2 regions of the Streptomyces sp. NPDC000880 genome follow, and region 1 is predicted to be linked to the other one. Evidence: riboswitches for the same ligand, from Rfam matches in the RefSeq annotation. Region 1 holds a riboswitch; the other holds the start of a gene.
What was found. Region 1 has a riboswitch for cobalamin ahead of ACWDO5_RS28625 (cobalamin biosynthesis protein). Riboswitches for the same ligand answer to the same signal wherever they lie in the genome.
Positions count from the first base shown of each region.

Region 2: another riboswitch for cobalamin. It lies ahead of ACWDO5_RS24945 (ribonucleoside-diphosphate reductase subunit alpha); the one in region 1 lies ahead of ACWDO5_RS28625 (cobalamin biosynthesis protein).

Region 1 is NZ_JBSFMS010000118.1:14,523-19,246, forward strand. It holds gene ACWDO5_RS28620 (cobyric acid synthase) at 1-1,373, opposite strand, end outside; gene ACWDO5_RS28625 (cobalamin biosynthesis protein) at 1,370-2,335, opposite strand; cobalamin riboswitch at 2,440-2,582, opposite strand; gene ACWDO5_RS28630 (hypothetical protein) at 2,717-2,941, opposite strand; gene ACWDO5_RS28635 (anion permease) at 2,954-4,207, opposite strand; gene ACWDO5_RS28640 (class II aldolase/adducin family protein) at 4,478-4,724, shown strand, end outside.
Region 2 is NZ_JBSFMS010000089.1:21,026-25,749, forward strand. It holds gene ACWDO5_RS24945 (ribonucleoside-diphosphate reductase subunit alpha) at 1-1,740, opposite strand, end outside; cobalamin riboswitch at 1,883-2,007, opposite strand; gene ACWDO5_RS24950 (GNAT family N-acetyltransferase) at 2,060-2,560, opposite strand; gene ACWDO5_RS24955 (hypothetical protein) at 2,580-3,245, opposite strand; gene mctP (monocarboxylate uptake permease MctP) at 3,343-4,724, opposite strand, start outside.

The DNA of each region.
Region 1 (4,724 bases):
CCCGCGGCCGCGGCCACCTCGCGCAGGAAAGCGCGCCGGAAGCCGTCGCTCTCGAGCGACCCGTGCCAGTGCGTGCCCCATACGGAGCCGACCCGGCAGCCGTCCAGACTGTTTCTGTCGCCATCAGAGATGAACGTGTCGCCGCCGAGCACTTCGGCGACGCCGTGGTGGATCTCGTAACCCTCCACGGCTTCGCCGAGCGCCTCGCCGACGGGCCTGGCCAGTGTCTTGTCGACGGCGAACCGGATGCGTACGGGCAGCAGGCCGAGGCCCGGGACACGGCCGGCCCGTGACTCGACCTCGTCGTCGATGTGCTCGCCGAGCAGCTGGAAGCCGCCGCAGATGCCCAGTACGGGCCTGCCCTCGGCCGCTCGCCGCTTCAGCGCGTCCGCGAGGCCCCGCTCGCGCAGCCACTCCAGGGCGCGCACAGTCCCACGGGTGCCCGGCACGACCACCAGGTCGGCGTCGACGAGTTCCTCGGACCGGTCCACGAACCGCACGACGACGCCTGGTTCGGCGGCCAGGGCGTCCACGTCGGTGAAGTTCGACATCAGCGGCAGCGCGCACACGGCGACGCGCAGCACGTCCTCGCCGACGGGCGGCGCGACCACCGACTCCCGTACCGCGCCGCGCAGAGAGACGTGCAGCCCGTCCTCCTCGTCGATGCCGAGGCCGTGCGCGAAGGGCAGCACTCCGTACGTGTGCCGCCCGGTCAGCCCGTGCAGCATCTGCAGGCCCGGCTCGAGCAACGACACATCGCCCCGGAACTTATTGACCAAGTAGCCCGCGACCAGCGCCTGGTCCTCGGCGCCGAGCAGCGCCGTCGTACCGAAGAAGGAGGCGAAGACGCCGCCGCGGTCGATGTCTCCGACGACCAGCACCGGGAGCTGTGCGGCCCGTGCGATGCCCATGTTCACGATGTCCGTACGCCGCAGATTGATCTCGGCCGGACTGCCCGCCCCCTCGCAGATCACGGCCTCATACGTGCCCCGCAGCTCTTCCAGGCACTCCACGACCGTACTCAGCAGGGCTTCCTGCCGCCCGCCGTGGTAACCGCGGGCACTCAGCTCGCCGACCGGCCTGCCCATCAGCACGACCTGGCTGGAGCGGTCGCTGCCCGGCTTGAGCAGCACCGGGTTCATCAGTGCGGTCGGCTCCACGCGCGCGGCCTGCGCCTGCATGGCCTGCGCCCGCCCGATCTCCGCGCCTTCGCGCGTCACGAACGAATTGAGCGACATGTTCTGCCCCTTGAAGGGCGCGACCTTCACTCCCTGCCGTACGAGCCACCGGCAGATCCCGGCCGTGACGACGCTCTTGCCCGCGTCGGAGGTGGTTCCGGCGACCAGCAGCCCCCCGGCCTTCCGCCTGCTCATCCTCGCCCCTTTCCGGCGCGCCGCACGCGCAGCGCGTGCCCCGCCACGCGGCCCGCCGCGCAGGCCGCCAGTGTCAGCCAGCCGACGCGGCGCGAGAGCCGCACGGCACGTTCGATGTCGCCGAACTGCACCGGGCGGCCCGTGCCGTTGAGTACGGGACGGTGCTCGACGCGTCCGCCGTACGAGAGGGTTCCGCCCAGCCGTACGCCGAGCGCCCCAGCGAACGCCGCCTCCACCGGGCCCGCGTTCGGACTCGGATGCTTCTTCGCGTCGTCCCGCCATGTCCGTACGGCTCCGCGCGGGTCCTGGCCGGCGAGCACCGCCAGACCCGCGGTGAGCCGGGCGCCCGGCCAGCCGGCCACATCGTCGAGGCGCGCCGAGGCCCAGCCGAACCGACGGTATCTGCGCGACTTGTGGCCGACCATCGCGTCCAGCGTGTTGACCGCCCGGAAACCCACCAGACCCGGCACACCCGCGAGGGCTCCCCAGACCAGCGCGCCCACCACCGCGTCGGAGGTGTTCTCCGCGACGGATTCCACGACGGCGCGGGCGATCTGCTGCTCGTCCAGGCTCTGCGGGTCTCGACCGCACAGATGCGGCAGCCGCTCCCTCGCCACCTCCACGTCCCCGGCGGCGAGCGCGCCGCCGACGGCCCGCGCCTCACGGCCCAGCGATGTGCCGCCGACGACGGCCCAGGTGGCGGCGGCGGTCAGCGCGACGGACGCGGCGGAGCGGCCCTGTATCCCGCGGGCGAGGAGCGCGGCGGCAGCCGCGGCGCCCCCGGCGCACACGGCGGTGTGCAGCGCGCCCCAGCCACGGTGGTCGCGCCACAGAACACGCTCGACGGCGCCCGCCGCCCGTCCGAACGCGGCGACCGGATGCCCCCGGCGAGGGTCGCCGAGCAGCAGGTCGCCGACCAGGCCGGCGGCAGCGCCGTACGCGAAAGTGCGGTCGGCACGCATGGGTTCAGGCCGACATTTCGCCTGGAAGGGCCCTCGTACTCACAGCAGGAACTGAACCGCAGCCGCGCATGGCGATATGTCCTCACTCAGGGTGTCCGCGCCCTGGTTCGACGTGATCGGCGGTGAGAGTTCCTGGCTTCCGGGGGAGTGCTCCCCGGTGACAGTGGCGGGACCGCGCCGGATTCGCACCGGCTTCCTCTTCTGCCGCCGTAGATGGCTTCGGCAGTCCACCACGTGCGGGAACGCCCGTCAACTCGCCTTTGACCTGCGGTGGGACAGTGTGCCGAGCCCCACATCGAAGGCCCAGCAGAGCGCCGGGCCGGGTCACCCGAAGGGGTACCCGGCCCGGCCTTGTGCTCAGTGGTGCTGAGTGAGCCGCCGTCAGACGACGATCAGATAGATCCCGTACGCCACGGCCGCCGCGCAGAGTGCGAAGCAGGCGTACGCGCCCGTGCGCGCCAGGACCGCGGAGCCGCCGCCCCCTGCGGTCGCCGACTCCTGCTTGGTCAGGCCCACGACGCCCAGGGTGAACAGGCCCACCAGGGCGACGGTGGCGACGAGGCTCACGCCGAAGACGGAGCCGAGTGCTGCCCAGTCGATGTTCATGCTGATCTGTCCTTACACCGTGGCCGGCTGCGTCGTCGGCTCGGAGTCGGCCGCGTGGGGCTGAGCCGGGATGGTCGTCTTGAAGTCCTGCGCGGGCGTGCCGGCCGGCGGCGGGCTGACGGCCGCGACGGCGGCTGTCACAGCACCGGCGGGCTCGGCGTCGCCGGCCACGTCGTTGACATTGGTGTGGTCGACCACCTGGCGGCGGGAGACGAACCAGATGGCGGCGCAGGCGCCGATCAGGAAGGCCGCGACGGCGGCGACACCCCAGTCGCCCTGCTTGGTCACGAACTCCGAGCCCGCGGCGACCAGACCGGCGGCCGGCAGGGTCAGGCCCCAGGCGACGAACATCCGGGTGGCGGTGGACCAGCGGACCACGCCGCCCTTGCGGCCGAGCCCCGCGCCCATCACGGCGCCGGAGCAGGAGTGCGTGGTCGACAGCGAGAAGCCGAGGTTGGAGGAGGCGAGGATGACGCTGGCCGCGCTGGTCTGGGCGGCGAAGCCCTGCTGCGGCTGGAGGTCGGTCAGGCCCTTGCCCATGGTGCGGATGATGCGCCAGCCGCCGAGGTAGGTGCCCAGCGCGATCGCGAGACCGGCGGCGAGGATGACCCACAGCGGAGGGTTGGAGCCGGGGGAGAGCACGCCGCCGGCGACGAGCGCCAGCGTGATGATGCCCATGGTCTTCTGTGCGTCGTTGGTGCCGTGGGCCAGGGAGACCAGGCCCGCCGAGGTGATCTGGCCGGCGCGGTAGCCCTTCGCGGTGGCCTTCTCGTCGGCGTTCCTGCCGATCCTGTACGTCAGCCGGGAGGCCAGGAACGCGGCGATGCCGGCGACCAGCGGGGCGGCGATCGCGGGGATCAGCACCTTGGTGACGACGGTTCCGCCGTTGACTCCGCCGACGCCGACGGAGGCGATGGTGGCGCCGATCAGTCCGCCCATGAGGGCGTGCGAAGAGCTGGACGGCAGACCGATCAGCCAAGTCATCAGGTTCCACAGGATGGCGCCGACGAGCGCCGCGAAGATGACCTCTGGTGTGATGCCGTCCTCGGTGACGATGCCGCTGGAGATCGTCTTGGCGACCTCCACGGACAGGAACGCGCCGACGAGGTTGAGCACGGCGGACATGGCCACCGCCGTCTTGGGTTTCAGAGCGCCGGTCGAGATGGTTGTCGCCATCGCGTTGGCGGTGTCGTGGAAACCGTTCGTGAAATCGAACACGAGCGCTGTCACGATCACAATCGCGAGCAGCAAGGTGATGTGTTCCATTTACCCAGGCAATCGTTTGGCGGTATTGGCCCGGCGAACGTAGTTAATCCGAGTGAACGGAAGATGAACTGAGACGGGCGTTGCGGTGTCCTCGAGTGAGGATTCGTCAGTCCACTTGCCGGACGGCGCGGTGCCGGCCCGGTGGCAGCGCGGGGAGAGTGCGGAACCGACGCCGCGCCGAAGCGAAAACGGACCTTTGTGGCGCTTTGCGTGATTTCCGCCACCCCCCTGCGCCTGCGGCGCCCCGTCACCGCCTGACAGGATCGCCGCATGACCGATCAGGTGCGGCAGGACGCGATCGAGCGGGCGTGGGAAGACCTCGTGGCCACGGCCCGCAGGACGGCGGCGGAAGGCCTGGTGGTGGGTACATCGGGCAATGTCTCGGCACGCGTCGGCGGACTCGTCCTGGTCACCCCGAGCGGAGTTCCCTACGACCGGCTCACTCCCGAGGACGCCGTCGCCGTCGATCTCGACGGCAACCAGATCCTCGGCGAGTTCGCCCCCACCAGCGAGCTGC
Region 2 (4,724 bases), on a different contig from region 1:
CGCCACGTCGTAGTGGTCGGGGTGCAGCATGCCACGGGCCGCGCGGGTCTGGGACCAGGCGGGCAGCGGGCCGTTGCGCTCGGCGAGGTCGCAGGACGCCTCGTAGGCGGCGAGCATGATCCGCTCGGCGATCTTCGTGGACAGCGCCTTCGCCTCGGGCGAGTCGAAGGGGAGGCGGAGCTTGAAGAAGACGTCCTGCAGACCCATCGCACCCAGGCCCACCGGACGCCACTTGGCGTTGGAGCGGCCTGCCTGCTCGGTCGGGTAGAAGTTGATGTCGACGACCCGGTCGAGGAAGGTCACGGCGGTACGGACGGTCTCGTCCAGCCGCTCCCAGTCGATGTCTCCCGACGCGAGCACGAACGAACCGAGGTTGACCGAGCCGAGGTTGCAGACGGCCGTCTCCCCGTCGTCCGTCACCTCCAGGATCTCGGTGCACAGGTTCGAGGAGTGGACCGTGTGGCCCGGCTCCGCCGTCTGGTTCGCGGTGCGGTTGGAGGCGTCCTTGAAGGTCATCCAGCCGTTGCCGGTCTGGGCGAGCGTACGCATCATCCGGCCGTACAACTCCCGCGCGGGGATGGTCCTGCGGGCGAGTCCCCCGGCCTCCGCCTCGCGGTACGCCGCGTCGAACTCGTCGCCCCACAGGTCGACCAGATCCGGCACATCGGAAGGTGAGAACAGCGACCAGTCGGCGTCGGCCTCGACGCGGCGCATGAACTCGTCCGGGATCCAGTGCGCGAGGTTGAGGTTGTGCGTACGCCGCGCGTCCTCACCGGTGTTGTCGCGCAGCTCCAGGAACTCCTCGATGTCCGCGTGCCAGGTCTCCAGGTAGATCGCGGCGGCGCCCTTGCGCCGGCCGCCCTGGTTCACGGCCGCGACCGAGGCGTCGAGGGTCTTCAGGAACGGCACGATGCCGTTGGAGTGGCCGTTGGTGCCGCGGATCAGTGAACCGCGGGCGCGGATGCGGGAGTAGGAGAGGCCGATGCCGCCCGCGTGCTTGGAGAGGCGCGCGACCTGGTGGTAGCGGCTGTAGATCGAGTCGAGCTCGTCCATCGGGGAGTCCAGCAGATAGCACGAGGACATCTGCGGGTGGCGGGTGCCGGAGTTGAAGAGGGTGGGCGACGAGGGGAGGTAGTCGAGGCGGCTCATCAGCCCGTACAGCGCCGCGACTTCGTCCAGGGCGCGCGCGGAGGTGTCCTCGGCCAGTCCGCAGGCGACGCGCAGCATGAAGTGCTGCGGGGTCTCGATCACCTGGCGGGTGAGGGGGTGCCGGAGCAGATAGCGGCTGTAGAGGGTGCGCAGCCCGAAGTAGCCGAAACGGTCGTCGGCGTCCTGGTCCATCAGAGCGTCGAGACGGGCGGCGTGGAGCGTGACGAACTCGGCCGTGCGGTCGGCGATCAGGCCCTCCCGGTGGCCGACCGCGACCGAAGCGGAGAAGGACACCGCGCCCTGTCCGGCGGCCTCGTCCGCGATGTGACGGGTCAGCAGGCGGGCGGCGAGCCGGGAGTAGGCCGGGTCCTCGGAGATCAGCCCCGCGGCGGCGTCGGTGGCGAGGCTGCGCAACTCGGCCGCGTCCGACCGGGCGTTGCGGCCGCGCAGCGCGGCGGCGGCGACGCGTCCCGGGTCAGTGTCCGGCAGATCGGCGGTGAGATCGGTCAGGGTCCGCAGAAGCGCGGTCCCGGGGCCGTCGACAGCATGCTCTGCGATGCCTGAAGCCGGATCGGCTGGCGCGATGGTCACGTGGTGCTCTCCCTCGCTCGGCTCTGGGCCGGCGGGGGAGGGGAGGGCCGCGGGGGCGTACGTACCCGGAAAATGGCAGCACACCGCACGGCATCCACCGACCCAACCGCGAGGCCCGGATGTCTCGGCACCCGGTTCGGTCGAGCCGGATGCACCGTCGGCAGGTCTTCGGACTGGTGGGTACGACAAAGCGCACCACAGCACACCGTTGCGGGACAGTTCCGGATTCCCACCGGATTCCCCTGCGGCGACAGCGAGCATGAGCATACATGTGGGGGCCGCTGGATGCGGCACCCCCCACATGTTGTGTCGTAGCGGGCTACAGCTCCAACGCGTAGGTCAGCAGGGTGATCCCGGGGACGGGCTCCCAGTCCCGGTCGGGCGTACGGACGAAGCCCATCCGCTCGTAGATCCGGTGGGCGGCGAGCATGCCGTGCTGCGTCGACAGCACGAGCCGCCGGCACCCCTCGACGCTTCGGGCGCGTTCGACGCACGCCCGCACAAGGGCCTCGCCGGCACCCCGTCCACGGGCCTGCTCGGCGACTGCGAGCATCCGGAACTCGGCCTCGCCACAGCGGGCGATATCGGCCCACTCCCCGCCGCCCGAGACAAAGGTCACGCCACCCAGCAGGCGGCCGCGACCGTCGACGGCGACGAGCACCTCGGCCTCGGCGGCCCGCCGCGCCACATCCCGCAGCACATGCAGATACGAATCGTCCTCGCCGAAGTGCAGCAGCCCGTCGCCCAGATAGGCATGGGCGGTGATCTCGCCCAGCTCGGTGTACTCCTTCGGCCGCACTGCCCTGATGGTGATGTCCATGGGCGCAGTGTGGACCGGGTCAGCCGCTCACGCCCACCTCATTGTTGGGGGCGCCGTCGCCGGCCGGGGGCAGGTCGCCGCGCTCGACGGGCGTTTGTCCGCCGACGTCCCCGGCCGGGGGCAGGACCTCGTCCAGCTCACGGTCGTCGGCGAGGTGGGCCGCCTCGGCGGCCTCGCGCAGGACGTCGCGCTCCACCTGAGTGCCGGCGCTGATCTGGATCCGCAGACCGTTCTCCGTACGGACGTACTCATGGCCGCTGTCCGAGGTGCGGTACCAGCCCTTGCCGTCCTTCGCGCAGGGTGCGCCGGCCGGTCCGACCGCGCCCGTGGCCGACCCCATCGGGAGTCCGGCGCAGTTCGCCTCGTCCACCTCGCCCCGGTCGACCAGGAGCGTGATCTGCCCACCGGTCTTCGAGACATACGTGGCCGAGAAGCCGTCGCCGCCGATGACACCCACAGACTGCCGCGCCAGCTCGAAGCCGTCGGACCGCGTCACATACACATGCTCGGGCAGGGTCTGCAGCGCGCGGGCGCGCGCCTCAAGCTCGGACCGCTCGGGCACGGGACCGCTGGTGCTCCCCGTACCGTCGCTGCCCCGAGTGCCGCTGTTGACCGCTGCCTCCGTCCCGCAGCCGGCAAGGGCGAGGGTGAGCAGCACAAGCGACAAACGCGCGCGACGTCTCATGCGCACATTCTTTCGCAGGTACGGCGAGGGCCGCCGCGTTCTCCCGTGGGAAGCGCGACGGCCCTCGACCGGGTGAGGCCCGGTGACCGGGTCGGTCTCAGTGACCGGCGCCCGCGGTGGCCTTCGGCAGCTCCACCTGTACACCCGGGTCGCCCGCGTCCGCCGTGTAGTCCGACGGGCTCGTCTCGTCGACGCCCTCCGGCGCCTTCGCCGCCCGCAGCACGAACGTCAGGACCACCGTCACCACGGCGTTCAGCACGAACGCCGTCAGGCCGATGTAGCCGATCTCGCCGATACCCGGGATCTCTGCCGACGAGCCCCCGAAGTGCTTCTGGGTCGGGCTCGCCACTCCGTACGCGGCCGCCGTGCCGTAGATCATGCCGACCGCCCAGCCCGCCAGCAGCGCCCAGCGGTGGAACCAGCGCGTGAACAGGCCGCCCACCAGCGCCGGCAATGTCTGGAGGATCCAGATGCCGCCGAGAAGCTGGAAGTTGATCGCCACCGTCTTGTCCATCGTCAGGACGAAGACCAGCGCGCCCACCTTCACCAGCAGCGAGACCAGCTTGGAGACCTTGGTCTCCTGCGCGGGCGTCGCGTCCGGCCTGATGAAGTCCTTGTATATGTTCCGCGTGAACAGATTCGCCGCCGCGATCGACATGATCGCCGCCGGCACCAGCGCGCCGATGCCGATCGCCGCGAAGGCGACACCCGCGAACCAGTCCGGGAACATCGTCTCGAACAGCTGCGGAATCGCCAACTGCGCGTTGTCCACCTTGATGCCCGCCGCGATCGCCATGAAGCCGAGCAGCGCCAGCAGACCCAGCATCAGCGAATACAGCGGCAGGATCGTGGCGTTGCGGCGGATCACGTTACGGCTGCTCGAAGAGAGCGTCGCCGTGATCGAGTGCGGATACATGAAGAGCGCGAGCGCCGAGCCCAGTGCCAGCGTCGCGTAACCCCACTGGCCCATATCGCCCGGCACCAGTGCGCCGCGCGGCTTGTCCGTCGCCGGGTTGATCTGCGCGAAGGCGTCGCCCGCCGTCGCGAAGACGTGGTCGAACCCGCCCAGCTTGATCGGGATGTAGATGATCGCCACACCGATGACGATGTAGATCAGTGTGTCCTTGACGAAGGCGATCAGTGCCGGTGCCCGCATCCCGGAGGAGTACGTGTACGCCGCCAGAACGCCGAAGGCGATCAGCAGCGGCAGGTCCTTGATGAACCAGTTGGTGGTCTCGCCGCCGCCGACACCCATCACGTCGAGCACCGCCTGGATGCCCACCAACTGCAGCGCGATGTACGGCATCGTCGCCAGGATGCCGGTGACCGCGACCGCCAGCGACAGACTCTTCGAGCCGAAGCGTCCGCGGACGAAGTCCGAGGTGGTCACGTACCCGTGCTTGTGCGACACCGACCACAGCCGCGGCAGGAAGGTGAAGATCATCGGGTAGATGAGGATCGTGTACGGGACGGCGAAGA